Regions from separate parts of the Peribacillus simplex NBRC 15720 genome, predicted to be linked through region 4. Evidence: riboswitches for the same ligand, from Rfam matches in the RefSeq annotation. Region 4 holds a riboswitch; each other region holds the start of a gene.
The links. A riboswitch is a leader RNA that binds a small molecule or an ion and turns the genes downstream of it on or off. The one in region 4 is predicted to bind thiamine pyrophosphate.
Positions count from the first base shown of each region.

Region 1: it holds a riboswitch for thiamine pyrophosphate, as region 4 does, so the genes downstream of both, tenA (thiaminase II) here and thiC (phosphomethylpyrimidine synthase ThiC) in region 4, are expected to answer to the same signal.
Region 2: it holds a riboswitch for thiamine pyrophosphate, as region 4 does, so the genes downstream of both, BS1321_RS19655 (ABC transporter substrate-binding protein) here and thiC (phosphomethylpyrimidine synthase ThiC) in region 4, are expected to answer to the same signal.
Region 3: it holds a riboswitch for thiamine pyrophosphate, as region 4 does, so the genes downstream of both, tenA (thiaminase II) here and thiC (phosphomethylpyrimidine synthase ThiC) in region 4, are expected to answer to the same signal.

Region 1 covers NZ_CP017704.1:160,835-168,881, forward strand. Annotated here, with positions in the region: gene thiO (glycine oxidase ThiO) at 1-1,104, opposite strand, end outside; gene BS1321_RS00795 (thiamine phosphate synthase) at 1,106-1,717, opposite strand; gene BS1321_RS00800 (energy-coupling factor transporter transmembrane component T family protein) at 1,758-2,534, opposite strand; gene BS1321_RS00805 (ABC transporter ATP-binding protein) at 2,551-4,008, opposite strand; gene BS1321_RS00810 (ECF transporter S component) at 4,021-4,605, opposite strand; gene tenA (thiaminase II) at 4,620-5,303, opposite strand; TPP riboswitch at 5,438-5,566, opposite strand; gene BS1321_RS00820 (SDR family NAD(P)-dependent oxidoreductase) at 5,702-5,962, opposite strand; gene BS1321_RS27240 (hotdog family protein) at 5,892-6,167, opposite strand; gene BS1321_RS00825 (MFS transporter) at 6,496-7,857, opposite strand; gene BS1321_RS00830 (2-keto-4-pentenoate hydratase) at 7,883-8,047, opposite strand, start outside.
Region 2 covers NZ_CP017704.1:4,066,114-4,074,160, reverse strand. Annotated here, with positions in the region: gene BS1321_RS19670 (ABC transporter ATP-binding protein) at 1-357, opposite strand, end outside; gene BS1321_RS19665 (ABC transporter permease) at 341-1,123, opposite strand; gene BS1321_RS19660 (thiamine-binding protein) at 1,120-1,404, opposite strand; gene BS1321_RS19655 (ABC transporter substrate-binding protein) at 1,416-2,420, opposite strand; TPP riboswitch at 2,555-2,664, opposite strand; gene BS1321_RS19650 (protein-glutamine gamma-glutamyltransferase) at 2,978-3,805, shown strand; gene rarD (EamA family transporter RarD) at 3,899-4,828, opposite strand; gene BS1321_RS19640 (amidohydrolase) at 4,909-6,510, opposite strand; gene mbcS (acyl-CoA synthetase MbcS) at 6,663-8,047, opposite strand, start outside.
Region 3 covers NZ_CP017704.1:1,206,298-1,214,344, forward strand. Annotated here, with positions in the region: gene BS1321_RS05610 (ABC transporter ATP-binding protein) at 186-2,003, shown strand; gene BS1321_RS05615 (GDSL-type esterase/lipase family protein) at 2,055-2,756, opposite strand; gene BS1321_RS05620 (GNAT family N-acetyltransferase) at 2,976-3,482, shown strand; gene BS1321_RS05625 (aspartyl-phosphate phosphatase Spo0E family protein) at 3,551-3,745, opposite strand; gene BS1321_RS05630 (Fur-regulated basic protein FbpA) at 4,001-4,189, opposite strand; SAM riboswitch class I at 4,366-4,470, opposite strand; TPP riboswitch at 4,629-4,734, shown strand; gene tenA (thiaminase II) at 4,824-5,513, shown strand; gene thiW (energy coupling factor transporter S component ThiW) at 5,523-6,050, shown strand; gene thiD (bifunctional hydroxymethylpyrimidine kinase/phosphomethylpyrimidine kinase) at 6,019-6,825, shown strand; gene thiM (hydroxyethylthiazole kinase) at 6,822-7,637, shown strand; gene thiE (thiamine phosphate synthase) at 7,618-8,047, shown strand, end outside.
Region 4 covers NZ_CP017704.1:1,798,085-1,806,131, reverse strand. Annotated here, with positions in the region: gene BS1321_RS08505 (glycerophosphodiester phosphodiesterase) at 1-742, shown strand, start outside; partial or broken gene BS1321_RS08500 (glutathione-dependent formaldehyde dehydrogenase) at 868-1,188, shown strand; gene BS1321_RS08495 (hypothetical protein) at 1,483-1,935, shown strand; gene BS1321_RS08490 (histidine phosphatase family protein) at 2,168-2,704, shown strand; gene BS1321_RS08485 (HAD family hydrolase) at 2,870-3,658, shown strand; TPP riboswitch at 3,775-3,889, shown strand; gene thiC (phosphomethylpyrimidine synthase ThiC) at 4,025-5,806, shown strand; gene BS1321_RS27445 (hypothetical protein) at 5,829-5,999, shown strand; gene BS1321_RS08475 (spore coat protein) at 6,466-7,095, shown strand; gene BS1321_RS08470 (carboxymuconolactone decarboxylase family protein) at 7,205-7,570, opposite strand; gene BS1321_RS08465 (cytochrome c oxidase assembly protein) at 7,684-8,047, opposite strand, start outside.

The DNA of each region.
Region 1 (8,047 bases), 1.6 Mb from region 4:
CGAACGATCCAATCGAAAAGCGGACCATTCGGGATCTGTCTTCCTTTCTACAATATCCGCTATAAGTACACCTGTAATTGGTGAAAGCAGGATACCATTCCTGAAGTGCCCCGTTGCAACGAAAAGTCCTTTGCATGCTGGATGTTCACCAAAGTACGGCAAGCCGTCCCCAGTTTGGGGGCGTATACCTGCCCATGTCTTTTCCAATTCGGTTCCTTTAATCGCCGGTAGCAATTGCGTTGCCTTTTCTATTAACGTAGAAATCCCGTCAAGACTTACCTTTTGATCGAAAGTGTTCGCTTTAACCGTTGCCCCGACAATGATTCTTCCGCCAACTTTGGGCACAAGATAGCAGCCATGTGAGAAGATTGTCTTTTCAAGCAATGGACGATCGGTCAGGACGGAAAAGCACTCTCCCTTTACAGGATAACTGTCGAGTTTCATCCCTGATTTTTCAAGGAGGAAAGCACTCCATGCCCCACCTGCTACGATGACATTTTCACTTGAAAATCCACCAATGTTCGTGACCACTCCCGTTATACATCCGTTTTCCGTAACTAAATCGGAGACATGAACAAATTCCTTTATATCTACACCAAGGGCAGCTGCAGATTCAGTAAAAGCGAGCGAAAGCCTAGTGGCTGAAACTTGTCCATCCTTCGGAATGAACATGGCTCCCATAATCTCATCCGATAGAAGCGGTTCCGTTTTCCTTATTTCGGAAGTGGATAGCCATTCAGCCTCAAGTCCCGCATCTTGCTGGACTCTGATCTTGTTCTTCAGCTCGGCTACCTGATCATTCGTTAGCGCCACCTTAAACATGCCCTTGTTCACTAATTCGATGTCTATTCCACTTATGTCTTTTAATTCTTCCGACAGTGCAGGAAACATCCCCCTGCTTCGGCTTGCCAATGTAAAAAGCGGGTTATCAGCATCTAACTCGGCTTGAGCCCCTAACATCCCGGCTGCAGCACTGGATGCTTTACTGGCAAGTCTATCTTTTTCCAACAAAAGGACCTTTTTACCTCGTTTGGCTAATTGAAAAGCAATGGATCCACCTATTACTCCTCCCCCAACAATGATTGCATCATATATGGAATTCATCTTATGTCTCCTTTCCCAAAGACTTCGAATATTCTTTAACAGCTCTAATCGGATTTTCAGCTTCAAGCACACCTGACATGACGGCAATTCCACGTGCCCCCGCATCCAGCACGACTTGGCAATTGAAAGGTGTTATTCCGCCTATCGCAATTATCGGAAGATTGACATTTCTTGTAATTGCATGAAGCTCCTCAACTCCCTTAGGAGGAAGGCCGATTTTTGAATCCGTTTCAAAAACATGTCCATAAATCGCGTAATTGGCTCCTTTGCTGAATGCGGTTTTCGCTTCATCCATGGAATGGATCGAACAGCCAACATTCATCCCTGGAAAAGCTCCTTTTACGACTCCCGCTTCTAAACTATGAAAAGCCAATTGCACACCAAATACTTTGTGTACCCAGGCTACATCCACCCGGTCATTAATGATGATCTTAGAAAGCGGAATCTTTTTATCATGTAATAGGGTCACTGCTTGATAGAGTTCCGATGCACTCATATGCTTTTCCCTTAGATAAAAGAAATCAACATATTCCTGAATGTTTGAAGCAATTTCCACAAACTTTTCAATTGGCTGTTTCCCAGTAGAAATAATATGCAATTCATGTGCATTCATACTAAGAACCCCTAACTAGTAAAGTTACAATCTCATAAAATCAAATAGATACTAACGGGAATTGAATCGATAGATAAAAGCCGGCCAACAGCAGGATGATAAAATACAGAATGAAACCATGGTCCATTTTAGAAAAACCAAATTCATAATAGTATGTTCGATCCCGAGTGTCTGTAAATCGCTTTGCCTCCATCGCAACCGCGATTCGGTGAGCACGTCTGATGCTTCCGGATAACAATGGGATGGAATAGGCTTTCATTTTAAAATATACCGATCTTATCCCTTTTCCCCTTTCGAAACCGCGTACCTTCATCGCGTTTCGTATCGTTTGGAACTCCTCCATCATGATGGGAATCAGCCTTAATGCCGCCATGAAACTATAGGCATATTTCGGTTTAAGCTTTACTTGCTGCATTAAGGAATAAAACAAGTTCACTGGTCTAGTCGTTAAGGAAAAAGTTAAACCAAGGGCCGCAAAGAACAAAGCTCGAAAGCCTACCAGTAATCCCCTCATGAAACTTTCCTCCGTAATCGATATTAGGCCCCACTCAAACCAAAGCGTCTCACCTTGCCCGAATAAAATCATTGCGGAAGAGGTCGATATAAAAATGAAGCAAAAGGGAATCGACAAAAGTAAGATGCGTTTTATCGAATGCCCGGTAAAAAACAAAAATAAAAGTAATACGCCAATAGTGATATTCATCATATAATTCAGGTCATGAATGAATAACGCCACGATGCATAATACAATCAGTACACCAAGTTTAAGGCTTGGATTAATTCTATGGAGCCATGTTTCTGCATTTGAAACATTCATCTACATGACACTCCTTTTATAGTGATAAAACTTTGGTCTCCAAAAATCCGGCTTGCTCGATGTTTTCATCACTTATTACGTTTCCGTCCTTAACCGTCCAGATCCTGGTTGCAAAGTTTTTTGAAATATGATCGTCATGAGTTACCATGATCACTGTTATTCCGCGCCTTCGATATTCCTCAAACCATTCCAGTAATGCAAAGGTATTTTTCGAATCTTGGCCAAAGGTTGGCTCATCCAGGAGAATGATTTTTTTTTCTATTACGATTGAGGCGGCTACGCTTAAGCGACGCTTTTGACCCATTGATAATTGAAATGGATGTTTATCCCGATGTGCCTCCAGGCGGAACACTTTAAGCAATGAGCGGACTCTTTCATCTATTTCTTGTTGCGGCCTTTTGTCAATTCGCAATGAATAAGCAATCTCTTCATATACAGTATTTGCAACGAACTGAAACTCAGGATTTTGAAAGACAAACGTCATATGATCCGTTGGATTTTTCACCCTTTTAATGGGGGTCCCCATTAATTCATACTTACCATTCGTTTTTATGAACTGCATCAGTGCATGCAAAAGTGTACTCTTCCCCGCGCCATTTTCTCCCCTTATTACAATCCATTCCCCTGAATGGACCTTCAGCTCTTCAACCTTGATTTTTTCCTCTTTATTCCGAAAACCGCTAAATCCTTGCACATGCATAAGGGGTAAACCATCTGTAAATTGGTGTTCCCGAATGGGTGCATTCTCATGTATATATTCATCCCAAACACCAGGGAACCAAATTCCATGTTCTTTCATTTCATTTTTATATAGTGAAAGAATGGTGTCTCTTGCACCATCAGCTATGATTTGACCTTCACCGTTAAAAAGCACGATTCGTTCAATGAATTCTAAAACATGGTCAATTTTATGCTCGACGATAATAACCGTTTTGTCTCGTCCGACTTCCTTCAACAAGTCCCAGATTGCTTTTGTCCCTTCCGGATCAAGCATGGCAGTTGGTTCATCTAAAAATAGTACTTCTGGTTCAAGGGCTAATACTGAAGCGATTGCTAGACGCTGTTTCATCCCGCCTGATAATGTTTCTATACTTGTATGACCTAGGTTCAATCCTACATTACGGATATGATTTTGGATCTTCTCTTTCATTTCTTCTTTAGGGACGGAAAGATTCTCAAGGACGAAGGCAATTTCCTCATCGGCAAATGGCATGCAAAACTGACTATCAGGGTCTTGAAAAACATATCCCCATGAAGAAGGGCATTTCAATTCCTCCGCTTTCATCGGGACTTCGAAGGAATTCGGAATCAATCCGCTTAACACTTGCAAAAGAGTGGACTTACCACATCCTGATGGTCCCAACAATAGCACTTTTTCTCCTTTATCAAACGATATGGATAGGTCCTTGAATATCAAAGATTCATCACCGGGAAATTTCATTCTTAACTTCTCAACAGAAACGATTCGCTCCATGGCCTTCAACCTCTACTTTTGATCCAGTTCTGCATAATCTTTACTTGAAACCGGACGAACAAGATTAGTTACTCCTGTTGCTTCCAGTACTTTAACTAAATAATAGGCAGTCACACCTGCAAAGAATATGGAACCCACAAACCTCGCTATCATGAATAACGATAAATTCCAAAGAGAGAGAGCACCTATTTCCCCATAAGCAAAATCCATGATGACTGATGCCAGGCAGGAAGCTATCGCAGCTAAAACGGCCACCGACAAATTGAATTTTTTATATTTGAACGCCATGAACACCAGTTCCGCGAACAAACCTTGGACCACCCCATATAACAATACGGTCAGCCCCCATGGTGAACCTAGAAAGAATTCTCCGGAAGCTGCAGCTATCTCTGCCAAAAGTGCCACACCTGGTTTCCGTAAAATTAAAAAGGCGACGGGGCCAGCTATAAACCACATTCCATAAATAAGTTGATCCAGATGTAATCCTAATGGTTTAACGGAATAATAAATCGAACCCCAAAGGATATAAACGATTCCAAATGCTACCGCAATCACGATCGTGACTAATATATCCGTTAATTTCAATCCTTTTTTCATTGTTTCATTCTCCTTTATACTTCTAGTGTTTCCTTATGCACAGGCCATGTCTCTAAACGATAAGCCATTTCCCAAAATGAGTATTCATATTGGCTGCTAAGGATAAAATGCTCTTTCATTCTCTCCTTATCTTCGTCTGTTACTTTTTCAGCAATCTCATCAAGCCTCGCAATTTGTTCTTCCACCAAAGTGCGGAACCACTCTCCTCCGTAAGCCGCTATCCATTCTTGATAAATCGGCTCATCGGGTAAGCACCCTTGCAGCTTTTCACCTATTTCATAATAGAGCCAGTAACACGGCAAGATAGCTGCAATAACATCTCCTAAATGTCCCGAATAAGCCGCACGATACATATGGGAAGTATAGGCATAAGCGGTCGGGGCAGGTTTGAAATTTTCCCTTTCTTCTTTTGTGATGCCTAATCTCTCAGAAAAATTCTCATGAAGCTTCAACTCCGCTTCATATGTTCCTTGTGCATGGCCGGCAAGCCTGCTTGTTGTATGTAAATCTGTAGCTTTGACTGCCCCTAAGGCTTGAACTCTAGCAAAATGAGATAAATAATAGGCATCTTGCATGACATAAAAACGAAAACACTCCAATGGCAATGTGCCATCTCCTATACCTGCAACAAACGGGTGATTAAAACTAGCTTCCCAAATGTGATCAACTTCCTGACGAATTTCCTCTGAAAACTTCATGCCCATTACCTCCAAATTCTATTTTTCAATGAATGTTACGGAAAAAAACTTTTATCACCCCTTTTTTTGCAAACAAAAAACCACTTTCTTAAACGTAAAGAAAGTGGTTGTACTTGAAATAATACAGAAACGTATTGTTCCAGACCCCACTTCCCTACGCTGGTATAAACCAGATCAGGTTCTAAGGGTCTTAAAGTCTTACTCTAATCTCAGCTTCTGCGGCAAAATCAACTTTTACCTATAAAGCACCCCTAGTGGTACAAATTGTATATTAAATTTCATTTGCCTTTATATTAACACGATAAATCCAATTGTCAAACGTATTAGAAAAAGTTTTCGACCTAATGCTTTAGGTTTACTAGCCTTTCAATCTTGCATTACCACCTTACCATGATCGCTTAAACCATTGTTAATCCACCATTTACGGAAAGAGTTTGCCCCGTAATATACCCTGCATCTTCCGAAACGAAATAGGCAACAGCACTGGCAATATCCTCTGGTTGTGCTAGCCGGCGGAATGGAATCGCTTTTTCCAAGGCGCCTGCTATACCTTCATTATAAGAGCCTATTTCTTGAAATAGGGGCGTATCAGCAGGACCTGGCGCAATACAATTGATGTTTTGTAAAAGTATACAACGCACTACCAGGGAGTTTTTCACTGATCACTTGAGTGATAAGGCCTTCCGTTAACAAACCAGGTACAATCGGCTTGCTGAAATTACTTTTCCATGCTTCTTTATTCACTTGATAAATCGGACTGTAATCTTTTGTTAATTCATTACATAATTTTACGTCAGATTCATTAAATGTCCTTTGCATACTAGCAACCTGTCCGATGAACAAATCATTGATTGTTAAACTCATAACACCGCTCCTTGTTTTTTTAGAATATTCAATTTTAATATATTACTAACTATACATAACTTTCCAATCAAATACTATAAAATGGGAGTTCATTAATTGTTTTACTAGTGAATTTAGCTGCTTTACTCGTGAGATCGGCCAGTTTACTCTCGAGTTTCGCCAGTTTACTAGTGAATTCAGCTGCTTTACTCGTGAGTTTAGCCGTTTTACTCGTGAATTCAGCATGTTTACTCGTGAATTCTTTTATTTACTAAAAAATTGCCTATATGTCAGGGAATAGTCTGCATGACCGTCCGCTGACATATAGGCAATCTACTAAAGAACAATATTATACATTCGATGTTGCTTTTAGTTTTATTTTTTCCTCAATCTGTGGTTTATCATAGCTGCCATACCTCTCTTTCACAACGAGTAACGCCAAGGCAGCCATTATGCTCGGAACTGTGAAGGCCATGAATGCATTTTGTGGTGAATAGTTTGCAGCCAGCAATAATCCTATTAATGTTGGGGCAACAATCGCTCCAATTCTACCAAAAGCCAAGGCCCAACCTATCCCGGTGGACCTTATCTCCCGCGGATAATACTCGGATATATACGTATTGGCCAAATTCATCGTGCCAACTGTACAGGCACCTCCAAAAGCGATCAGAATATATAATGCTACGACATTTGAGGTCAATCCTAATATTACAAAACAGACCGTACCTATGGCACAGAGGGATACAAGTACTCTTCTATGGCCTATTTTCCCAACTAAGTATCCTCCAATTATCGATCCGCCAATTTGTCCTATTCCCGATATAAGATTGAAAGATAAACTGGATGAAAGGCCGTATCCGGACTGCTGCATGATTTTGGGTAACCATGTATTGAGTCCATATACCATAAGTAAGCAATTAAAGGCAGCTACCCAAAACGCAAATGTGCTAAGAGTACGCTTATTTTCAAAGAGTTTCTTGACTGGAAAGCCCTTTGCCCTTTCTTGGACTTTGGCAAACTCATAATCGTCCGACTCTTTATAGTCGCCGTCTGGATCAATGCGATTCAGAATTCCAGCAAGCTTTGCTCCTTGTTTTCGAATAACATAATAGGAAAGCGATTCAGGAAATTGCTTCATGAAGAATGGCAGTGCCAGTAAGGGAAGCGCCCCTATCCAATACAAAACCCTCCAACTCATTTGTTCCATCACATACATTCCAATTAATGAAGCAAGTATGCTTCCGATAGAATAACCACAGTACATCGTGGTCACAATGAGAACCTTATTCTTTTTGGGTGAGTATTCCGCCATTAAGGAGATAACGTTTGGCATTAATCCTCCCATTCCCAAGGCTGCTATAAATCGCATAACCGAGAAAAAGGCAGGATTCGGGGCAAAACTTGAAAGTAATGTAAAAACACTGAATATACATATACAAATGGCAAGCACTTTTTTTCGCCCTATTTTATCCGCCAGAGGTGCAAAAATGAGGGCTCCTACCATCATTCCGAACAATGAATAACTTGCTATTCCGCCAGCTTCGACTGGCGTCAAGTTCCATTCCTCCATCATCAGAGGCAAACCTACTCCGTACATGGCTATATCAAATCCATCGAAGGTAATTGCAAACAAACACCACATAAAGACCATTATATGAAAACGGCCAAATTTACTATTACCTACCACTTCCGAAGCATTAACTTCACGCAATTAATTCCCTCCTCTTTGCAATATTTCACGATATAACATGTAATGTCAGTTTCCCTAGTTCACCGTAATCTGCTATTATTTCATCGTTTGCCTGTATGGAAACGGCATCAGTAATTCCGCCTACTAAAACAATCATTCCTGCCTGAATGGAAAGTCCTTCACGGCTAATCATTTTTACAAGTTCCACTAT
Region 2 (8,047 bases), 2.3 Mb from region 4:
CTCTTCTAATCCAGCTTTCATCAAAAGGGTTTTTGCCTTTTCTTTATCTCTGCTCCCAGCAAGTTCACTTCCAAGCAAAACATTTTCCAATACAGTTCTCCAAGGTAAAAGAGAAGGCTGCTGAGGCATATAGCTGATATGGCCCTTTAAGCCATTTATCTTTTTACCATCCAGTGAAATGATGCCATGTTCCGGCTTCAAAATACCGCCGATCAAGTGGAACAATGTACTTTTACCGCTGCCCGATGGCCCAAGGATCGTGACAAATTCCCCATCACCCACATGGAAATTCATATTCTCTAATATATTCTGTTTACCATCGAAAGAATAGGAGACGTCATTAATTTCCAGCTTCATCCTTTTCGCCCTCCTTTCTCTTCCAAGAAACTAAGTATTTCTCCAGGAAGGTGATGATTCCAAAAAAGATCAGACTCATTCCCATAATGATGAAAATGGCAACAAACACCCGATCTGTCCTGAACGCAGAGGAAGCGAGAGTCATATAAACACCAATCCCCGATTTTGCCCCAAGCCATTCCGAAATAACCGCACCCATTACACTATAGGTGGCCGAAATTTTCAGGCCGGAGAAAATGAACGGGATCGAGTGAGGAAGTTCCAGCTTCCAAAATAACTGGTTTTTTCCCGCTCCCATCATCTTGAAATAATGCTTAAGTTCGTATGGTGTCTGACGAAAACCGTCCAATGATGCAACCGCAACCGGAAAAAAACAAACAAGCGAAATCACTATTAACTTAGGCAGCATGCCAAAGCCAAACCAGATCACCAACAGCGGCGCCAAAACTATGATAGGTATATTTTGTGATAGTATGAGCAGAGGATAAACCGCGTCCTTCACACCTGGAAATAGGTGTAAGATTGCCGCGATTAATAAGCCGATGCAGCTTCCAATAAAAAAACCCGACAACGCAAGCTCGGTTGTGGATATAAGGTGTCCGTAAAGATTGCGGGACGACTCAATTCCTTCCATGAAAATGGCCGATGGAGCGGGAAGCAGCCATTCTTCAACTTTCAATAAGACTGTCACTGACTCCCATACTATCAGCAACAATAATAAAAGAAAGAAGGGAGCCCCCTTCTTCCAAATTCCCCTTCCGATCATGCCCGATATTTCTCCGTTAGCGTATCCATCGTAATCCCGCTTGGCTGATATAATATTTTCACTTGGGAAATGACATTCGGTGATCCTATTTCAATCATTCTTACATTCATTTTTTCTATCACGGCAAAAAGTTCGGAAAGCTCACCCTCCATTGTCGTTTCAAGCGGGTGAACCTCATACTTGACACCTGATTCTTCAATGATCTTGATTGCTTCATCCACCATAGGGATGACATTTTCCCCTTTAGGAATAATTTGTATGCTAATTAATGAATTGGCCATTGTATTTCCTCCTATTTTGGTAAAAATTCATTGGTAAATGCCTTTTCAGGATCGAAATCACCTTCAAGAAGCTTATTTTCAGTCATCCAATCACTGTAATTCTTCCAGATTTCAAGCTTTTGTTCACCCCATCGCGGAGCATCATCCTGATACTTGGCTGCAAGCCACTCCTGGCTTTTCTTCACTAGTTTTGCATCAAGATCCGGTGCAGACTTAATTAACATGTCTGCAGCATCATCAGGATTCTTAATCGCAAACTGGTACCCTTTCGATGCTGCATGAACGAATGCTTTAACCGTCTCGGGATCCTCTTTTATCATTTTTTCATTTGTTGTCAAAACAGGCGTATAGTAATCAAGCTTATCAGAGTATTCGGTTAAGTAAACCATATTAAGCTTTTCATTTCGCAACTCAGCCTCAATGCCTGTCCATCCATAATAAATCCAGGCAAAATCAATATCCCTTTTAACCGAAGTGAAAAAATCCGTGTCTCCTGTATTGACTATGTCCACTTTATTTACATCCGCATTCTCTTTTTTCATGAGTGAATCTATAATGGCCTTTTCAACTGGAGACCCCCAGCCACCATACGTTTTCCCTTCAAAATCCTTGGGAGTTTTAATGTTCTTTGCCTCAGGGGAAGCAAATCCAGAGGTATTATGCTGGATGACGGCAGCTACCGAAACAATCGGTACGCCTTGCACGCGGGCCTGCGTAATGCCCTCCTGGTAACTCACGCCAAATTCAGATTTCCCTGAAGCGACAAGCTTATCAGCTCCAGCTTCACCTGGCATGATAATTTCTACATCAAGACCTTGTTCTTTAAAATAACCCTTTTCCTTGGCTACATACAATCCTGTATGGTTTGTATTCGGTGTCCAATCAAGCACGACCGATACCTTTTTTAATTCTTCATTTCCTTCATTTTTAGATGCTTCTTCTTTTTCATTAGTTCCGCCTGCACCGCATCCAGCCAAAAGGAACAACGAAGTTAACAGTGGTAAGAATTTATTCAAGTTATTATCCTCCTACACATCATATAAGATCCATATGACGGAACCATAATGGGGCTCCAGGGTCTATTCAAATACTGGATAAAAAAGCAAAAAACGCCCGAAGATGAATTCGGACGTTAACATACAAAACAGAAAGTCAGTAATAATATGTTCCCTCCGCTGGCATCATCCAGATCAGGTTCAAAGAGTCAGCATCTAAAGGACGCAATCTCAGCCAGCAGTACTGGCCCCCCTACATTTCTCGCACATATGATCTTTTCTCTCTCATTATATCAAGTCATAGGGAAAAAGGAATACTAATTTGCTTCTTCTCACTAATTGGAAAGGTATTCCTTGCACTTTATGATATCTAGCAAAACAACTCTTGGAACGAAAATCATTGAAAGCAAAATAATACTGCCGCTTTTCATTCCAATCATTCTTGGCTGCAACGGTGGCTGACACGTTCCAAATAGTCATTTCTTTGCTGGCATTCATATAATGAGCATTACCTGTAGACATTTTTGTTTACTGGTTTTATAAACCCTTAATTTCATAAGTAAAAGGTGGATATGATCATGATAAAGATTAATCACAAATGGTTAGATGTCAGTCAAATCCAACCAGGAATAGCATCTGCTAAATCGCTTGAAATTCTCCAATTGCTGGCGGAAGATTCTAACGTTTTTGAATACCGGAACTTTGGAGAGTTTAATTTCGAGATACAACTGAGGAACCGAGTCATTGAGGCAGCTTATGCTTTGGACAAAAGTGATGCAGAATTTTCCACACTTGAGGAATCGGAATGCAATAAACAATATTGGCGCCTTTCAAAGGATGGCACCTTTACACTTCAGCCAGGGATTCTCCCTCATGCTGCACTCGTTGACATTTTCATAAATGGAAGGCTTTATGCTTTCGAATGCGGGACAGCGATAGTCGTCACTTTTTTAAAGGCCATTTTGGATTTGATCGGCCCTAGGAATTTCGACTATCTTTTTTCAGACCTATTTTTATATGACTTTCGCCCTCCACAGAATATGGCTCTCATTATTCATCAAGGAAGGGATTATTTGCCAGGTGATTGCGTTTACTTCAAAAACCCTGATCACGACGAGGCAACCCCTGAATGGCAAGGTGAAAATGCCATATTATTAGGGAGAAACCTCTTTTATGGCCATGGGATCGGGATTACCAGTTCACAGGGAATCATCGATGAATTAAATAGCAATAGAAGGCCGAACGCCACCATATCGGCATTCCTGACAGATCATATCATTTTCCTGGATAGTTCCTTCTATAGACAATTCCAATTAAATATCCCCCGTGCAAAGCCCGATCACAGTCCTGTCAGCCTTTCCAATTGTATTGTTTCTGAAATAGGTCCGAAGATTTACCTTTCATGACCCCGGCATTTTCCCTATGCCGTAAAACCGTTTTATTAAATACCGGCATAAAAAAATGCTTGGGGAGAGATCTCCCAAGCATTTTTTTCTTATTCACGCACCAATTTTCCCTTTGCCTTTGAACCTGCGGGCACTTGCCTGACCCCATTTCGTTATGGATAGTGTATAAACAGCCAAGGCTGACCATATGAACAAAAAGGCTAAAAGATGTGCTTTGGTAAAACTTTCATGATAGACGAATACCCCGATCAATAAAGATAAGGTCGGAGCGATATACTGAAAAATGCCAAGCATCGATAACGGGATCTTCTCCGCCCCTTTTGCAAAATATAAAAGAGGCAACGCCGTGACAATCCCGCCGCCCACCAACAGCAAGCTAGTGCTTCCCGCTGTAAAGAATTGCATTTCCGATCGGTTCATCAAGTATATCAGGTAACCCAGCGCCAGAGGCGTTACCATCATCGTTTCGAGCATCAGCCCGATCGCCGATTCGGCCTTGATCATTTTTTTTGCCAGACCGTATAATCCAAAGGTCATGGCCAAAACAAGTGAGATCCACGGGATCGTGCCGAAATGAATGCCAAGGATCAAGACTCCGATTCCTGCAAGCAGGAAGGAAATGATTTGGGCCCCGCTCAATTTTTCTTTTAAGACTATCACTCCCAATAGTACACTGACTAGCGGATTGATATAATATCCAAGACTCGTGTCGAGGATCCGTCCAGAGTTAACGGCCCAGATGAACACTCCCCAATTAGCTGTAACAAGTAGTGACGCAGTAAGTAATGCCGCAAAGAGTTTCGGATTTCCCATTATGTTTTTGACATAATCAAGAAACGCTTGCCATTTTTTCATGAACATCAATAAAACCAGCATGAACACGAAAGACCATAATACCCTCTGAGCCAAAATTTCCGTTGCACCGACTCCCTGAAGGAACTTCCAGTAAATCGGCACGACTCCCCACATCATGTAAGAAAGGGCTGCATAGATCGCCCCTTCTTTTTGTTCATCCACTTTCATAACCTGCCTTCTTTCCATTTACATTCCTTTATCTAATTCCATCTAACAATTTTGTATGTCCACTTCTTTTTTTGCAACTGTTATTTTTTATCATACATGATTTTGTCATCGATGACCGTCATGACGGCCTCGGCTTTTAGGAGATCATCCGCCGCAGCAGCAAAGACATCCAGATTAAACACAGTAAAATCGGCATCGTACCCTTTAATGATCACACCGCGACGTTTTTCCTGGCCGATTGCTGCAGCACTCCCTTTTGTATACAGTGCGAAGGCCTCGTAAACGGAAAGCCTTTCACCCAAGCCATATACGGTACTGTCCTCACTGTTGATTTTCATCCTTGTGACAGCTGCATGAATGCCCAAAATTGGATTCAATGGCTCAATGGGGGCATCAGACCCGCCCGCACAAATGATGCCCAAATTCAAATAGGTTTTCCAGGCATAAGAGGACTCCAATAGATTGGCTGGAACCTTTTCTTCCACCCACGGAAAATCGGATGGGACGAAACCCGGTTGGATATCAAAAATTACTGGCAGCTTTGCCGCCCGCTTCAACAGCTCCGGCCGGACAATCTGCGCATGGATGAGCCGGTCCCTCTGTCCCTTTTTCGGGGGGAGGGCTTCAATTGCATTCAAGACGTATTCAAAAGCGAGATCGCCAATCGCATGGACAGCGATCGGCATTCCGGCATCCCTTGCTTTTTTCACCCATTCCTGAAGCTCGTTTTCAGTGAATATCGCGACTCCATTCGTATTCTTTTGATCTACATAAGGCTCGCTCAACAGGGCTGTGCGTCCGCCTAAGGAGCCATCGGTAAATATCTTCATGCTGTCGAACTTGATATATCGCGTACCTTTCTGATAGCCGCCGCCTGCTGCCAGCATTTCTTCAAACGCTTCGTGATGGACGAGTAAATTGGCACGAAAGGCCATTCCCCGTTCCTCGATCACTGATTTAAACGCCTGATATGTCGGCATAAAGCCATTGTAATAATGGAGGTCCTCAGTATGTCCGCCAGTCAAACCTAGCTTATATGCGTCTTCTATGGCCTCTGTGAGCGCGTTTTCGATATACTCTTGATCAATGCCGGGAAGACTGTCTAAAATAAGGTTCTGCGCCTGACTTTCTTTAAATAAACCATTTAAACGTCCGTCAGGATAACGGCAGATCACCCCGCCTGAAGGTTCTTTAATATCTTCTTTAATATCCGCTTCCAAAAGGGCACGGGAATTGACCACCAAGGCATGACGGCAGATCCTTTTCAATACGATGGGATGTTCGGTCGATATCGCGTCAAGCTCATCCCGTAATATCAATTCAGGACTCGGCCATTCGTTTTCATTCCACCCTTCGGCCACAATCCACTTTCCAGCCGGGGTCTTTGAGCACTTTTCCTTCAAGGATTTCATGATTGACTCCCTGCTATCCATCAAAGAGAGGTCTAAACGAAGCAGCCTTTCACCATGCCCGACCAAATGAAGGTGACTATCCACTAACCCTGGCAGCATCGTTTGTCCTTTTAAGTCGATTTCCCTGGAAATATTGCCGGCATATTCATTTTTCAAATAGTCCAGGCTGCCGGTATCAACAATTACCCCCTTTTCAGTGAAGACTGCCTCCACTTGATCGTTTTCTTTAACCATCGTATAAATCGACCCATTGAACCATAACGTTCCCATTCCGGCTTTACACTCCTTATTAAATGATTGTTACTATGCAGATATGCAGTAAGTGTACCATCTCATATCACGAATTCCCATATTTATGCTTTTATCCAAACCCCTTTTATAAAAAAAACGCCAGCCGGGTGGGCTGACGGTAATGCTTTCAATCAATTGTTAAGGAGTGCTTCTTCCCTTTTCCGTAAATCCACCCGTTTGATTTTACCCGATGTCGTTTTGGGCAGCTCTTCTAAAAATTCGATTTTCCTTGGATATTTATATGGGGCAGTCAATTCTTTCACGTGCGTTTGGAGCGTCTTGATTAAGTCTTGGCTGTTCGGATCGATATCATCCATCAAGACTACATATGCCTTGACCACATTTCCCCTTATTTCATCAGGACTTGCGATAACTGCACACTCTTTAACATATGGATGCTTAACGAGTGCATCTTCCACTTCAAACGGTCCAATCGTATATCCCGAGCTGATGATGATATCATCAGAACGACCCTCAAACCAGAAATAACCATCCTCATCCTTTTTCGCTTGGTCGCCGGTGATATAATAGTCCCCACGGAATTGCTGTGATGTTCGCTCGGGATCTTTAAAATATTCTTTAAAGAGAGCAGGTGTATCGACATGTACGGCAATATCCCCCACTACGCCAGGAGAACAAGGTTTACCGGAATCATCAATGATTTCAACATGGTTGCCCGGAGTCGGTTTGCCCATGGAGCCCAATTTAATTTCCATGCCTTTCGTTACACCTACCAAAAGGGTATTTTCGGTCTGTCCATATCCATCACGCACTTCAATGTGGAAATGGTTTTTAAAGACCTCGAACACTTTTTGATTTAAAGGCTCTCCCGCTGATACAGCACTATGAAGATGCGATAAATCATAGTCATCAAGGTTATCCACCTTTGCAATCAATCGATACTCGGTTGGTGTGCAGCATAATGCATTCACTTTATAGTCCTGAAGCAGTTGCAGATATTTTTTTGCCTCAAACTTCCCATGATAGGCAAGGCCGGTCGCTCCTGTTCCCAGAACCGCCAGGAAAGGACTCCAGATCCACTTTTGCCAACCTGGGCCTGCAGTGGCCCAAACCACATCCGTTTCGCTGATGCCGAGCCAGTTTGCAGCAGACGTTTTCAAATGAGCATAAGCCCATCCATGTGTATGGACGACCCCTTTTGGATTTCCTGTCGTTCCGGAAGTATACGATAAGAACGCCATATCCGCACTCTTCGTGTCGGCCATAGTCAGCTGATCGGATTCCTCATCGGCAAGCTCATTCAAATCCAGCCAATTTTCGATTCGTTTTCCGATTGAAAATTTCAGGAGGCTTTCCGCTCCTTCTATTTCATTCAATTCATGAGTATATTCATGATAACTGATGATTCCTTTGACATCACCATGGTTGACTCGATACTGCAAGTCCTTCGCACGAAGCATTTCAGAACAAGGTATGACAATCATGCCAATTTTCAATGCGGCTAAATACACTTGATAAGCTTCCACCAAACGTGGGATTATGATAAGGACCGTAT
Region 3 (8,047 bases), 590 kb from region 4:
TTTAGCATCTCCTCATATAAGCCTCGCTAATCTCCTATAATTATTCCATGTCCTATAGGAAAGTGTAAAATAATAATACTTTTTAACAGAAACGAACCGATTAAAAGTTGTCTATTTTTTGAAAAGCTCTATGATAGTCATTAAGGTAAAATTCATCAAGGACAGTCTAAATAGGAGTGATCGCTATGAGTGGAGGACATATTCCATTCAGCCACAAAGGCCGCAGTGCCATGCATGCAATACCCTCAAAAGGAAGCATATGGTTGATGTTCAAACAAATGTTCAATCGGGTCCCATCCAAATGGAAGTTTTGCACTTTGGTTTTATGTATCATGCTTTTCATTTCATTGCTTGAGTTCTCCATCCCCCAGTTGACGCAGTTTACAATTGATAAAATCATTCCCGAAAAAAGATATGACTCGTTAATCTGGATTGGCACAGGAATTCTTTGTGCTGCCATCTTATTGGCTTTACTGAACTACTTTAACAGCTATATCGTTTCCAAGGTCGGTCAAACAGCTATTATGGATATACGGAATAGCATGTATGACCATATTCAAACACTGGATATGAAATTCTTTGATAAAAACCGTACTGGTGACTTAATGTCCCGGTTGACCAATGATGTCAATTTACTGCAGCAGCTCATCTCTTCAAGCATGCTTCAAGTCTTGACTGACACGGTGACTTTCATTGCCGTGGCGGTATATATGCTTTTCATTAACTGGAAGCTGACCATTGTCCTTCTTTTTACATTCCCTTTCATGTTCTATATCACAAGGGTATTCGGGAAACGCATCAGGATGTCATTTAGGTCTGTGCAAAGTTCCGCAGGAGATGTCAGCAACCAGTTACAGGATTCCATTTCAGGAATGCGGCTCATTCAATCTTTTACTAATGAAGAATTCGAATCAAGGCGGTTTGCTGAGCGTAATCAGGAAAATATGGCTGCAAACATTAAGTCCGTTCGGCTACGTTCCATGTTCGGTCCGATTATTGATTTATTGAACAATATCGGTCTTGTAGCAGTCATTGTGTTCGGGGCTTGGCAAGTGATGGAAGGTGAATTCACAATAGGATTAATCGTGGCCTTCCTCGCCTATCTGAGGTTACTGCAGAGTCCCGTTCGCAATTTTAGCCGGGTCATCAGCATTGTCCAGCAATCAGCCGCCGCCTTTGAAAGGATAACTGAAATATTGGAAACACAACCTGAAATAAGTGACAAGCGAAATGCCATTGAACTCCCTTCCATAAAAAAGCAAATTGAATTTCAATGTGTTGATTTTGCTTATGATGAGAGTGTTCCTGTACTCAACAATCTAAACCTGACTATGAAAGCTGGTCAAGTAACCGCTCTGGTCGGCTCCTCTGGCGCAGGAAAATCGACCATAACGAGCCTTTTGATCCGATTTTATGATCCGCAAGATGGAACAATTAAAATGGATGGTCATGATATCAAAGATGTGTCACTGAAATCATTACGGGGACAAATAGGAATTGTTTCCCAGGATATCATTTTATTCAACGGTTCCATCCGTGATAACATCGTATATGGCAAACTTGATGCTACAGATGATGAAATCAACCAATCCGCCAAAGCGGCAAATGCGCATGACTTTATCAGTACCTTTCCTGATGGTTATGATTCTCAAATTGGAGAGCGCGGAGTCAAGCTTTCAGGTGGACAAAAACAGCGCATTGCCATTGCCCGGGCACTTTTGAAAAATCCGCAAATCATCATTCTCGATGAAGCAACGGCGGCCCTGGATACAGAATCCGAACATTTGATCCAGGAAGCATTGTCACGTTTATTGATAAACCGCACTTCAATAGTCATCGCACATCGTTTATCAACCATTCATAATGCCGATCAAATTGTCGTTCTGGAAAAAGGGCAGGTTCAGGAAAAAGGAACACATGAACAGTTATTGCAAAATAACGGCAGATACAAGCAGCTCCATGACTTGCAGTTCCCTCAACTAAAAGTCATATCAAATTCCTAGCGACTTAGCAGGCAAAAATGCACAGAAAGCCTTCTTGTGCATTTTTTTCTTTCATTTGAAATCATAACTTTCCAAAACCCGATTCGCAATGAGCTGATACCCTTTTTCATTCGGATGTAACTTATCACTGAAATACTCTGTTTTCTTTTTATCTTCAAAAAGATCATTCGTAGGAATGAATAACATCCTTTTATCTTTATCCGCTATTCCCTTTATTGACTGGTTATAATCGTGAATGTGCTTTTCAAGTTTTTGATTGCCTTTACTTGGGTTATATAGTCCTACTACCAGAATATCCGCTTTACCGTTTGCATCTATCAGTGTTGATGTAATCTTATTCAGATGGCTGATATACTCCCGTTTACCCTCATTGATTTTTCGGTCACTTATTTTCTCCAAGTCCCCTCCATTACTATTGATCAAGTCATTCGTTCCAATATAAACGATGAAAGTATCGGCTTCATCAAGTTTCGTTTTAATGCGGTAATCATCAAGCTGTTTCATCACCCCATCCGTTTCCTGGCCTTTTATACCGTAATTCCAAAAACTCACTTTTTGTTCCGATTCCGGATTATTCAATTCATCTTCCAGACCTTCTATATATCCTTCCCCGTCCTTATCCCCTTTTCCATAGGTTAATGAATCTCCAAAAGCCATCACCCTTTGCACATCCTCCGACTCCGAGGCCTGAAATTCATATGCAGCAAAACATATAACTAGTACTATAATCAATAAACCTGCCAATTTTTTCATTTGGTTCTCCTCTTGTCTTTTTACTAGAAGCATTTAATCTTTTACATACCCAAAAAATCTGCAGTCTTAACATAAAAAAAGAATTGTCAGATAAAGAGTTAAGCGTGTATGATAATATAAAACTTTCAATGGATTGGGTGTCATTCACCGTCCCTTAACAAAAAACGGGATTTCCCTTCATTCTGGAGATTGAATAAATGATAGTTAGGAGTTTTAATCATGGAAGAACACATAGAGTTTAGTGAGGCAGAACTATCTGATCTACCCAGAATTGTTGAAATATATAATTCGACAATTGCTTCAAGAATGGTCACGGCAGATACGGAACCTGTATCCGTCCAATCGAGGGTTAAATGGTTTGAGGAACATCATTCAGAAAGTAGACCGCTATATATCATTACTATAGAAGGGAAAACTGCTGGATGGATGAGCTTTCAATCCTTTTATGGCCGACCGGCCTATAATTCCACTGCCGAAATCAGCATTTATATTGATGATTATTTCCGGGGAAAAGGAATCGGTCAAATTTCGATTCAAAAGGCAATTGAATTGAGTCCAAAATTAGGTGTTAAGACTCTATTGGGTTTCATTTTCGCTCACAATATACCAAGCCTTAAGCTTTTTTCAAAGTTCGGGTTTGAAGAATGGGCACATTTACCTCAAGTTGCCGAGCTGGATGGCATTGAGAGGGATTTGATCATTCTTGGTAAACGTGTCGATATTTAATATAATTCTTTAGAGCTATTGCCTTGAGCAGTAGCTTTTTCAGATTAATCGAGGTCGAATTGGCTAATTTAAAAATACCTATATGCTTTCTGGAGGGAAAAATATTCAGAATCTCTTTTACTTGTTAACGCATTTAATAGCGTATCCAATTCTTGACTGGCTTGAACAGTTAGCAGACTTGTTAGGCCGTAAATTGCTGCCAATTTGATCATTTCTTGTCTCTTCTCTTCTACTTTTTCTATAGTTACCTTACGGCAAGGCATTATATAGTCACCTCCCATTTATTCAATATTTTTACACTTTCATCATAATGAAACTACTAGTTAAAATCAACTATTTTTCAGAAATTAAATGTGTTATTTTATAGGATAAATGTGACAAATAACCTATTTTATTCTTTAATTATGTATATTTTATGTCATTTTCTATTAAACGCAAAAAAAGCACCCACTAGTGTAGACTGCGAATGCTTACATCATATCCCTTATCAAAGAACCCAAAATATAGTCCATCACTTACTATGTCATCCATTCAGAAGGTGACTCGTTATTAGGTCTATTTATAACAATCTTATATTCATCTTCAAGTACTTTTAATGGGGCATCATAAAGGTGCCTTTCATCAGAGGTTTTGTATACTCCATTAGCCAATAACTCTTCAATAAGCTTTGCCTTCCTCTGTTCAATCCTCTTAAATAATTCTGCCATGTAAATGGCTCCTTTCCTAGTCATCCTAGAGCCTGCTTCTAGATAGCTAAACTTTATCAACTTGTTTGATTTTCACCAAATTATATATACCTTTTCTATTATGTCACTAAACGTTATTTCCCAAAAATAAAAGCCCCTTCTAATTCAAGAAGAGGCTGACAGTGTCCGTACGGCTCTTCTTATCTTCCAAGCATACGCTTGTTGGATTTAGCACAGTTCCCAAAACGGGTCCGCTGCCGAGGTTTCATTGGGCCAAGTCCCTCCACCTCTCTGGATAAGAATTCGATATATAAATGATGTAGACATGATTTTATCCTAATAATCATCAAAAGTCAATTACCTGGTTCTCCCTTTTTTCCTGGACATAAAGTGATTGCTCTTTCAAATACGGGTTGCATTTTCTTGTCTTTCTGATATGATGTCAGTAATTACATACAATTCACACCACTAGGGGAGTCTTTTTTTAAGACTGAGATGGAATTAGTTCCGGACCCTTTGAACCTGAACCGGCTCATACCGGCGGAGGGAAGTGGATGATATCGTCCATTTACAGGCTATATCCATCTACCCCGTTCCGTATTCAGGAACGGGTTTTTTTATTTACAAGGGGATCCATTCTAAAGGAGGATGAACAATGGAGAATACTAAATTAGAAACATTCAGTGATAGACTGCATGCACGGGCAAAAGAGATTTGGAAAAGGAACCATTCACATCCCTTTGTCCAGGCAATTGGAAACGGCACTCTTCCTGAAAAGAAATTTGCCTATTACCTGAAGCAGGACTATATCTATCTCATGGATTATTCCAAGCTCTTTGCTTTAGGTGTCATCAAAGCTCATAACATCGAAACCATGGCAAAGTTTGCGAGTATTTTAAATGAAACCCTTCAAGTGGAAATGGATATTCATCGGCATTATGCCTCCGAATTCGGGATCAGTTCCAAGGAATTGGAAGATACAGAACCTACTCCAACCACTCTAGCCTATACAGGTTACATGCTAAATGCAGCTCAGCATGGGACTTTGGCAGACTTGATCGCCTGTCTCCTGCCTTGCGCTTGGGATTATTATGAAATCGGTTTGCTATTAAAAGAACAAAATGGAGCAGCATTGGAGAACAATCGCTATGCAGATTGGATAAGGTCCTATTCATCTCCTGAATTCGGGGAAGCACACAAGTGGCTGATCGCTTTGTTGGAAGAATTGACGGAAGGGATGCCAGAAAAGGAACTTCTTAGATTAGAAAAGCACTTTTTGGTTACTTCCCGATATGAATATTTATTCTGGGATATGGTTCAAAATGAGCAGGATTGGCCACTGTAGGTCGTTGACATGATGATAAATCCTATCAAGAAACTGACGTTGACTGCAATGATCACGGCTATAACGACGCTGACCAGTTCATTTATTTTCATCCCTGCAGGATTTGCAAAGGTCTTTCCTATTCAGCATCTGGCAAATGTCCTGACTGCCGTTCTATTAGGGCCTGCTTATGCTGTGACTCAAGCCTTTTTAGTATCCATCATTAGAAACATGTCTGGTACCGGTTCAATTTTCGCCTTTCCCGGCAGCATGATCGGTGCACTTTTGGCTGCCATCCTTTATCGAAAAACACAAAGCTTAAAATTCGCTTGCTTAGGGGAAGTGATCGGGACCGGCATTCTCGGTTCCCTAGCCTGTTATCCACTTGCCATCCTCCTATTGGGAGAAAAAGCTGCTCTTTTTGGTTTTTTACCGGCTTTTATGCTCAGTTCATTCGCAGGTGCGATTTTAGCTTTCATATTACTTAAAATACTTCTAAAAAATAATTATATGAAGGGGTTTTTTTATGAAAACAGCATTAACCATCGCAGGCTCTGATTCAGGGGGCGGTGCTGGAATACAAGCGGATCTAAAAACATTTTCTGCACATGGTGTCTTTGGGATGTCTGCCATCACAGCCGTAACCGCACAAAATACAATGGAAGTCCGTTCAGTACAGCCAATTGAAACAGCTATCATATCAGATCAAATTGCTGCTATCTTTGAAGATATTCCTGTCGATGCAGTAAAAATAGGCATGCTTGGATCAAAAGAAATAGTGGAAACAGTCGCTGCGTCCCTTAAAACCTTCATGCCTGCCATCGTTATCCTTGACCCTGTCATGATTTCCAAAAGCGGCCACCATTTGCTCGACGAAAAAGCTGTCTCTGCCTTAAAAATGGATTTGCTTCCGCTTGCAACACTTGTAACCCCAAATGTACCGGAAGCGGAAGTACTTACAGGTTTGTCGATTCGGACGGAACAAGATTTCTACAGGGCATGCATTTCGATACAAGAAATGGGTCCCAAAGCCGTTCTACTTAAAGGAGGCCATGCAGCAGGAAATCCAAATGATCTTTTTTATGATGGGACTGACTTCCATTGGATCAGGGGAGAGCGCATTCATACAAAAAACACTCATGGTACAGGCTGTACCCTATCATCCGCCATTACATCAAACCTGGCAAACGGACTGCCATTGCAAGTGTCGATCGAACTGGCCAAGACCTATATTTCTGAAGCGATACGCAATAGCTTTTCAATTGGTAAAGGTCATGGACCTGTCCATCATTTTCATTCATTTTCAAAAAAAGAACGGAGTGACTTAGTATGAAGGTTTCTGCAGCTGATTTATTCGTGAAGGTTAGAGAAAGAAAACCACTCGTTCACCAAATCACCAACTTTGTTACGGTCAACGACTGTGCAAATGCCACCCTTGCCATCGGTGGTTCACCAGTAATGACATCGAGCCCAAGAGAAGTGGCGGATATGGTCAAATTAGCAGATGCATTGGTCCTGAATTTCGGTACGATCGATGATAAAGCCTTGGAAGCAATGGAGATTGCCGGTAAGACGGCAAATGCCCTGGATATCCCGGTCATTTTGGACCCGGTTGGAGTTGGTGCCACCTCCTATCGTACAGAGCAGGTCAAAGAGCTCCTAAGTAAGGTTACTTTCCAAATCATTCGCGGAAATGCGAGTGAGATCCTTTCATTGATGGGTGGGGATACCGTTACACGCGGGGTGGATTCGGGGGAACTTGCGATTAGCAATGCAGAGCTGGCTGCACGAGCGGCAAATAAATTGAATAGTATCGTCGTGGTCAGCGGAGCTAGGGATGCGGTCAGCGATGGAAAACATACGTCCATCATCGACAATGGGAACCTCCTATTAACAAATGTTACAGGTACCGGTTGCATGTCCACTGCTCTAATCGGCACTTTTTCCGGAGTCACTGATGATTTCTATTCTGCGGCAATTGCCGGTATCTCAACCATGAGTATTTCAGGGGAACTAGCTGCTGCAAACCTTCAAAAAGATGAAGGAACAGGGACGTTTCGTGTGCGATTAATCGATGCAATATCGAGAATGGATAAGGAAATCTGGATGCATGAGGTGAAAATAAATGAAGAAGTCCCAAATTGATTTAAGTCTGTATTTAGTTACTGAAGAGTCCATAGCATTAGAAAAATTGACCAAAATAATTGCAGAATCGGTTTCAGGAGGAGTCTCGATTGTACAACTTAGAGAGAAAAATAATTCCTCACTCTCCTTTTATAAAAAAGCTTCTGCATTAAAACAGTTATTGAACGAGCTGTCCATTCCCCTTATCATCAATGACCGGGTGGATATAGCACTTGCGGTTGCAGCGGACGGAATTCATATTGGGCAAGATGACCTTCCACTGCCTGTCGTCAAACAAATGGTTCCTGAAGATATGATTGTCGGTGTATCTGTCTCCACTCTTGAAGAAGCTCTCGAAGCTGAACGAAATGGAGCAGACTATGTCGGAGTCGGTTCCGTTTTCCCTACCAAGACCAAAAAAGATGCAACTC
Region 4 (8,047 bases):
CGCTTATCAATTGGGAGAACAAATGAAAGGCGACTACATAGAAATCGATCTTCAAATGACCAAGGATGGAAGATTGATAGCAATGCATGATGAAAAGGTAGATCGTACAACGAATGGTACTGGTCTGGTGAAGGATTTAACGCTGGCAGAAATCAAGAAACTGGATGCTGGTACATGGTTCAATGAAAAATATCCGCAATTGGCAAAAGAGGTCTATGAAGGGTTAACGGTTCCCACTCTTGAAGAAGTCTTTAAGAAGTTCGGCAAGCAGGCCAATTACTATATCGAAACAAAGTCCCCTAATGTGTATCCAGGAATGGAAGAAGAACTCCTGCAGGTTCTGGAAGAATATAAAATGGTGGATTCCAAAGGCCGTACCAAGAATGTATTAATACAATCGTTCAGTAAAGAAAGCCTTATGAAGGTTCATGACATGAATCCAAAGTTACCGCTTGTGCAACTTTTTTCTTATAAGAACCAAGCAACCATTTCCGATGAAGAATTGGATTCCATTAAGGAATATGCAATTGGCGTTGGCCCGAACTTCAGTAAGGTAGACGGACAATATGTGAAGATGGTTCGCAACCATGACCTTCAATTCCATCCATATACGGTAAATGATAGAGCCGATATGAAAAAGGCTCTTGAATGGGGTGCAACGGGGCTGTTTACGAATTATCCGGATGTATTCAATGAGGTACTAAGAGAGTACAAGCATAATAATAATAATGGCAATAAATAAAGTACTAAATAAATGGTTTCATAGGTGAGTCCCGGTTTTCCGGGGCTTTTTTTGTAATGAAGGACATCTAATTCCTGGGGAAATTAGGTGTTCATAGGCTTAGTAGTCTTTTGGACGGGTATATTAAATCAACGATCGAGGCGATTGAGCAAAAGTTGAAACTTCAGGGTGGAACGTTAAGTGCGATCGAGATTGCACTTAATGCCGTACGTAAATTCGGCACGATTCAACTGACTGGCGTATACGGATCCAAATATAATATGTTCCCATTAGGTAATTTATTTGAGAGGAACATTAACCTGAAAATGGGGCAAGCACCGGTCATTCACTACATGCCCAAGCTTTTTGATAAAATCACGGCAGGAGAGTTCGACCCCACGGAAATCATATCCCATAAAGTCCCTCTTGAAAAAGCGAGTGAAGCTTCACAAATGGATCGAAGTTAATGCTGTATTATGAATCCGTATAAAAGAGGTGTGAAATATGAATGATAAATTAAGCCCGTGAACTGAAGAAATCAGGATTACAATGATTTTTTTGACTATAATCGTGGCTTTCGTTTCAAGGGAATCCGGGAATGTGACGATTGACCCTTCAGATGATGAAGGAGCGTATGATTTGAAAAAGAAGAGTTTATTTAAAAATAAGATGCAGTGCCAAGTGATCTTGAATAAGGGTTTTTGGTAATGAAATGTAGTATTTATATTATATAATGATAGTGACAAAAGGAGGATGTACAGATGGTATATAATTCGGCAGCAGAACTTTGTGAAGGGTTTGGGTATCCGCCCGTTCACGTTAAATTGACGATAGAGATCATCGATAAGAGATTGGGACCTGTAAAGGCAGAAGCGGAGATTGCCATCAAGCCTGTTAAGTCAAAGGAATATCTAGAAGTATTGGTGGAAGAATTGGAATCGGAGCATATCTTTGCTAATGAAAATGGCAGTATCTATGGCAGCTTCGGCATCGATCAAAGCATCCAGATATATGATGAAGTCCTGACTACCATTCCGTTCAAAGAGTTAATAGGAAATGAAAATTGGAAAGAGACAGTTGAGGAAACCATCACGGTGGATAAGCTAAAGGAACAACTGGGGAAATCCCTCAATGATTATCAATTCAGTGATTTGAGCGGGAAATATAAATTCAGGAAAAGATGTACAATAACAGAACTTCAATTCATAGATTAAACCATGACTGGAGAAGGCGAAATGCTTTCTCTTTTTTCGATGCTATCATAATCAAAGCCTAGCAGTGACACAAACCGTGAAATTTTTTTAACATACACAATGTCAAAGAGAGCTCAGTAAGGTTTTTCTGGTTTCAACTTGCATTTATTATATAGTTTTACATAGGGTAATATATTGATAAGGGCTTTTACAAAAAAGAAACGAATATTTTAAAAGATAAAAAGGAGAATATATGAAAATTGGTTTGGTACGGCATTTTAAGGTGGCACATGAATTTCCTACTGGGAGATCTTTGACGGCGGATGATATGAAGCAATGGTTTGAGGACTATGATGCAGCGGATATTATTTTTGGAACGACTTTATTTGGCGTAGAGGAATGGCAGGAATGTTATTGCAGTGATATGTCGAGGGCTGTCAAGACAGCGGAACATATCTATCCAGGTACGGTTCATCGGATGGAGGAGCTGCGGGAAATACCTTCTCCCCCTCTTAAAGGAAGGGTGAAACTGCCGTTCATCCTTTGGGCCATCTGGATTCGCAGCTGCTCGGTGTTCAACAAGCAGACAAGGGCGGAAATTAAGATTGCAGAGCGAAGGATCAATAAAGTATTGGATGAAGTCTTTGCAAAGGGGGAAAGGGATGTTCTGATCGTGAGTCATGCGGCCCTCATGGTATATATAAGGAAGGAGCTGATCCGACGGGGGTTCACCGGTCCGAAATTCAAGATTGCCAGTAATGGAAAGCCGTATGTATTTGAAAGATGCTGAGGGGAGAATATAGGCTTTCCCACCAGAAAGAGTGAGTCATTTTGCTGACTTTAAGAAAGAGTAAGGCATTTTCCGAATAGTTATTCTTTTTTTATTGGTTGTGGTTTATTATTGTAATAGTGTAATTTTTACGAATTCAATAATAGGGAAAGAGGGGTGGACATTTTGCTTAAAGCAGTTTTTTTTGATTTAGATGATACATTACTATGGGATCAGAAAAGTGTAAAAGAGGCTTTTGTGGCCACATGCGAAGTGGCCAAGGAGAAATATGATCTGAATGTCGACGAGTTTGAAGAAGCGGTGCGAAAGGAAGCGCGTGAGCTTTATTCTTCTTACGATACATATGCATTCACTCAAATGATCGGAATCAACCCATTTGAGGGACTATGGGGGAATTTTCAGGATGATCATGATGAATTCCGGAAGATGGCTGGGATTGCACCGGCTTATCGGAAAGAAGCGTGGACGAGAGGTTTAATGGCATTAGGGATCGATGACCCGGAATTTGGGCTTGAACTGGCAGAACGTTTTCCGGCCGAGAGACGCAAAAAGCCATTTATCTATGAAGAATCATTCCGTGTTCTGGATGAATTAAAAGGGAAGTACAAATTGCTATTGCTTACGAACGGATCTCCTGAACTGCAAAATACCAAACTTGAAATTACGCCTGAACTGGTTCCCTATTTCGACCAAATCGTGATTTCAGGTGCATTTGGACGAGGTAAGCCAGATGCCTCCATTTTTGAGCATGCTTTGGAAATCATGGAGCTTGATAAGGATGAAGTATTGATGGTCGGCGATAATTTAATGACTGATATCCTTGGGGCATCACGGGTAGGCATAAAGTCGGTCTGGATAAATCGCCATGATAAGCAACGGAATGAAGTGCTTCCAACCTATGAAATCAAGCATTTAGAGGAGCTTTTCCCTATCCTTGAGAGCCTGGGGAACTAATTGGCGGTACTCCTCCAAATAACAAATTTTGGAGAGTTGTAAAGGCAATATTAGGTCTTTCAAAGTATTTACAGAATGAAAAGGGTGATATATAGTTACCCTGTAATTAATTAAATAATTCAGACTAGGGGTGTCCAATAAAAGTTGGGCTGAGAGAGAAGCGCTTAAGCTTCTTAACCCTCAGGACCTGATCTGGTTCATACCAGCGTGGGGAAGTTAGAATCTACTAAACAATGACATTTCAATTGGTCATTTTTGTAGTCATACTAACGTTAGCCGGGTCTTAAATATGAGATCCGGCTTTTTCGTGCGAAATGGATTGGATTTTGTCCTTTTTAAATGAACTTAAAAAGGAGAAATGAAATCATGATGAGTAATTCAGTAAATGACATGAACGTTTCAATTATGTCCAGTTTTGCCGGGAGTAAAAAAGTGTATGTTGAGGGATCTAGACCTGATATTAAAGTACCTATGCGTGAAATTAAGCTAAGTCCCACTACAGGGGCATTCGGTGAAGAGGATAATCCTCCTTTACGAGTATATGACACAAGCGGTTTTTATACGGATTCAGAATATCCCATTGATATTCATAAAGGTCTTGCCCCGATTAGACGCAGTTGGGTTCTGGAACGGGAAGATGTTGAAGAGTATGAAGGCCGTGAAATAAAGCCCGAAGATAATGGGTATAAAAAAGTGGAATCACAATCCAATGCCGAAGTTTTTCCGGGATTGAAAAGAAAACCATTGCGTGCAGTGAAAGGACAAAACGTAACCCAGCTCCATTATGCCCGTAAAGGTATCATTACTCCAGAAATGGAGTTCATTTCGATCAGGGAAAATGTGGCACCTGAGTTTGTAAGAGAAGAGGTGGCTAGCGGGCGTGCGATCATTCCGGCAAATATTAACCATCCTGAAAGTGAGCCTATGATCATCGGACGTAATTTTCACGTGAAAATAAATGCGAATATTGGAAATTCCGCTGTTAGTTCATCGATCGAAGCTGAAGTGGAGAAAATGACTTGGGCTACACGATGGGGTGCAGACAATATAATGGATCTTTCCACCGGAAAGAATATTCACACGACCCGGGAATGGATTATCAGGAATTCACCTGTTCCGGTTGGGACGGTTCCGATATATCAAGCATTGGAAAAAGTGAATGGAGTAGCGGAAGATTTAAATTGGGAAGTTTTCCGGGATACATTAATCGAGCAGGCTGAGCAAGGTGTCGATTACTTCACAATACACGCTGGTGTGCTTTTGCGATACATCCCCATGACAGCAAAGCGAGTTACTGGAATTGTTTCCCGAGGGGGCTCCATCATGGCACAATGGTGCTTGGCCCACCACCAAGAAAGTTTTCTCTATACTCACTTTGAAGAGATTTGTGAAATCATGAAGGCGTATGATGTCTCTTTCTCATTAGGTGACGGCCTCCGTCCGGGATCCATTGCAGATGCAAACGATGAGGCACAATTTGCTGAATTGGAAACACTTGGGGAACTGACGAAGATTGCTTGGAAGCATGATGTTCAAGTCATGGTGGAGGGACCCGGTCACGTACCGATGCATTTGATTAAAGAAAATATGGATAAGCAGCTGGAAGTCTGTCAAGAAGCACCATTCTATACCCTGGGACCATTGACAACGGATATAGCTCCTGGATACGATCATATCACTTCTGCGATTGGTGCTGCCATGATTGGATGGTTTGGAACTGCCATGCTTTGTTATGTGACACCGAAAGAGCATTTGGGACTTCCGAATAAAGAGGATGTTCGAGTAGGGGTCATTACTTATAAAATTGCGGCCCACGCAGCTGACCTTGCTAAAGGCCATCCGCATGCAAGAAAACGGGATGATGCGCTTTCTAAGGCTAGATTCGAATTTCGTTGGAGAGATCAATTCAATCTTTCCCTCGATCCTGAAAGGGCGGTCGAATATCACGATGAAACACTTCCGGCTGAAGGTGCCAAAACAGCCCATTTCTGTTCAATGTGCGGACCAAAATTCTGCAGTATGAGAATCTCTCAGGACATCCGTGATTTGGCGAAGGAAAAGGGTCTGGGTTTTGAGTCGGTGATCGATGAAGGGCTTAAAGAAAAAGCGAATGAATTTAGGAAAACGGACGGGGAAATCTATCAATGATTCCGACGAGAGGGAGAATTCGATGAATCGGGTAATCCAGATAAAAGTTGAAATGAAACAGTTGGAAACTCAATTGGAACAGCTGAAAAGAGAGCTGGACATTTTTCGGGAGAATTGTAATCATGAATTTGTAAAAAATGATTATAGTCAACAATGTACAAAGTGCTACTTAATCGAAAGTCTGCAATGGTAGTGATTCCTTAATCGTCCTTTCATTATCTGAATTAACCCCTTAATCATATTGGAGTCAATCACAAAGTTAACATGATTAAGGGGATATTCTTTAGCTCTTCAATTAAAGAAAAGTTGGAAAATATAGATGCCGCTTGATACTTTACCTTTTATTTCTTGTAGCAATTCTTGATAACATTCATCACAGAGCATTTCATTTCTATCCATGTCAGTAACTTGAAACGTTACGATATGGATTTTTTTTCTTCCGTGTCATCAATACAAATAGAAGCATTTATGTGTGTCATTAGAAATCCTCCCATACATATAAAAGTGTTTATAGTTTAAAGCGCCACGGCTTTTTTATACAGAAAACATGATGTAGGCAGCTTAATCGGTCATCTTGGAAGAGTTTAGATTGAATAATCCTGTTGGGTTTTAACATACTAAACTTGTTCGCATGATTGATAAAACGAGGAGGGAATACAATGCAAAATCAATATCAACAAGGTCAAGTACACCAGAACATGCAAACGGGTGCTATTCCTCCACAAATGAATCACGGTGGTCACGAAGTATTCGATGTACATGAAGTGTTATCGGGAACGATTGGTACATTAAACACTTATATGCTTTTGCGTCAGCATGTACAGGATCAGGAATTGCTGGATATTTTGGATCGCCAATATCAGTTCATCCAAGATGAATATAATATTACATTGGAGTGCTTTCAAACGGGCCAGGATCCTTCTAAACCGACCCAGAGCTACAAAATGAATCAAGGTAACGATTTTATATATGGATTGACTCCAACACAGCCAAAGAAACCTTTGCAATCCGTCTCGGAAATTACGGATGAATGCATTTCAGGCATGATGCTTGGAGCTGTTAAGTCTGCAGCATCCTTGAAAGCGATGTCAGCGCTTGAAATAACGAATCCTGTGGTTCGCCGCGTATTTGCAGATTCCGTGCCGAACTGCATTGAGATGGCATATGAGATTTCGTTATATCAAAACAAGCATCATTACTACCAAGTTCCACAGCTTGCACAGCAGGATATGCAACAAATGATGAATTCGTATGCACCCGCACAAAGAAATAACAACATAAGTCATTAAAAGCACACATTAAATGACAAGGCCTTTTTTGGCCATGAATGCTAAATGGATTTCTTTGTCAATAACATAAAAAAAGGGGTAGGACTAAAACTGTCCTATCCCTTTTTTATTACTGTTTCATCTGATTTATTTCCTGGATGCATTCCTGGACGAGGGTTACAGCCTGACTCATGGTTGCTCCTCCGCCAAATGCTGCTGTCACACCAATTGCTTCAAGAATTTCTTGTTCGGAGCATCCTTGATCAAGACATCCTTTTGTATGATAGATAATACAGTATTCATCTTGAGAATATAAGCTTATTCCTAGTGCGATAAGCTGTTTTTCTTTCCTGGATAATTGACCTTCTTTAAAGCACTCTTCCGTAAAAGAATTGAATTTCTCAGCAAGATCTGGCATTTTATGCGTAAAGGCACCGATTCCAGCTTTATAATCACGAAGAGCATTTTCAGTAGAATTGTTAGCTTCAAATTCCATTTTCCATTCAGCTCCATCCTGAATTTTTTTCATCAAAAATTAGTATGAGCTAAATGTTGGACGAATAAACAGAAACACAGGAGTTTATCAAAGCAATCATAGAACCGTTCCTGCTACAAGGCAAGGGTGCCTTTAGGATGGGTGGCTTTGAACCATTGATAGCAAAGGATGCAGATAAGTGTCACGTCAATGGCATCACCGGCATAGTACATTAACATTCCGCCATTTTCCGCCTGTTCCTTGGTGACCCCGCTTGGCGGGTGAGCAAAAATATATTTAGAAAGGATATCATGGCCGGCCAGTGAAATTGTAAATACGATAGATCGAAACATGAAGCTGAACCTGTGGGGAGTCGGGTCCATATAAATCATCGAGGCAGTGAATAGATAGCCCACTATGAACACGTGAAAATGCACCAATGCATGTAGAAGGGCGTCCTGATGCATCACCCCAAATAAACCGGTTGTATAGAGTAAC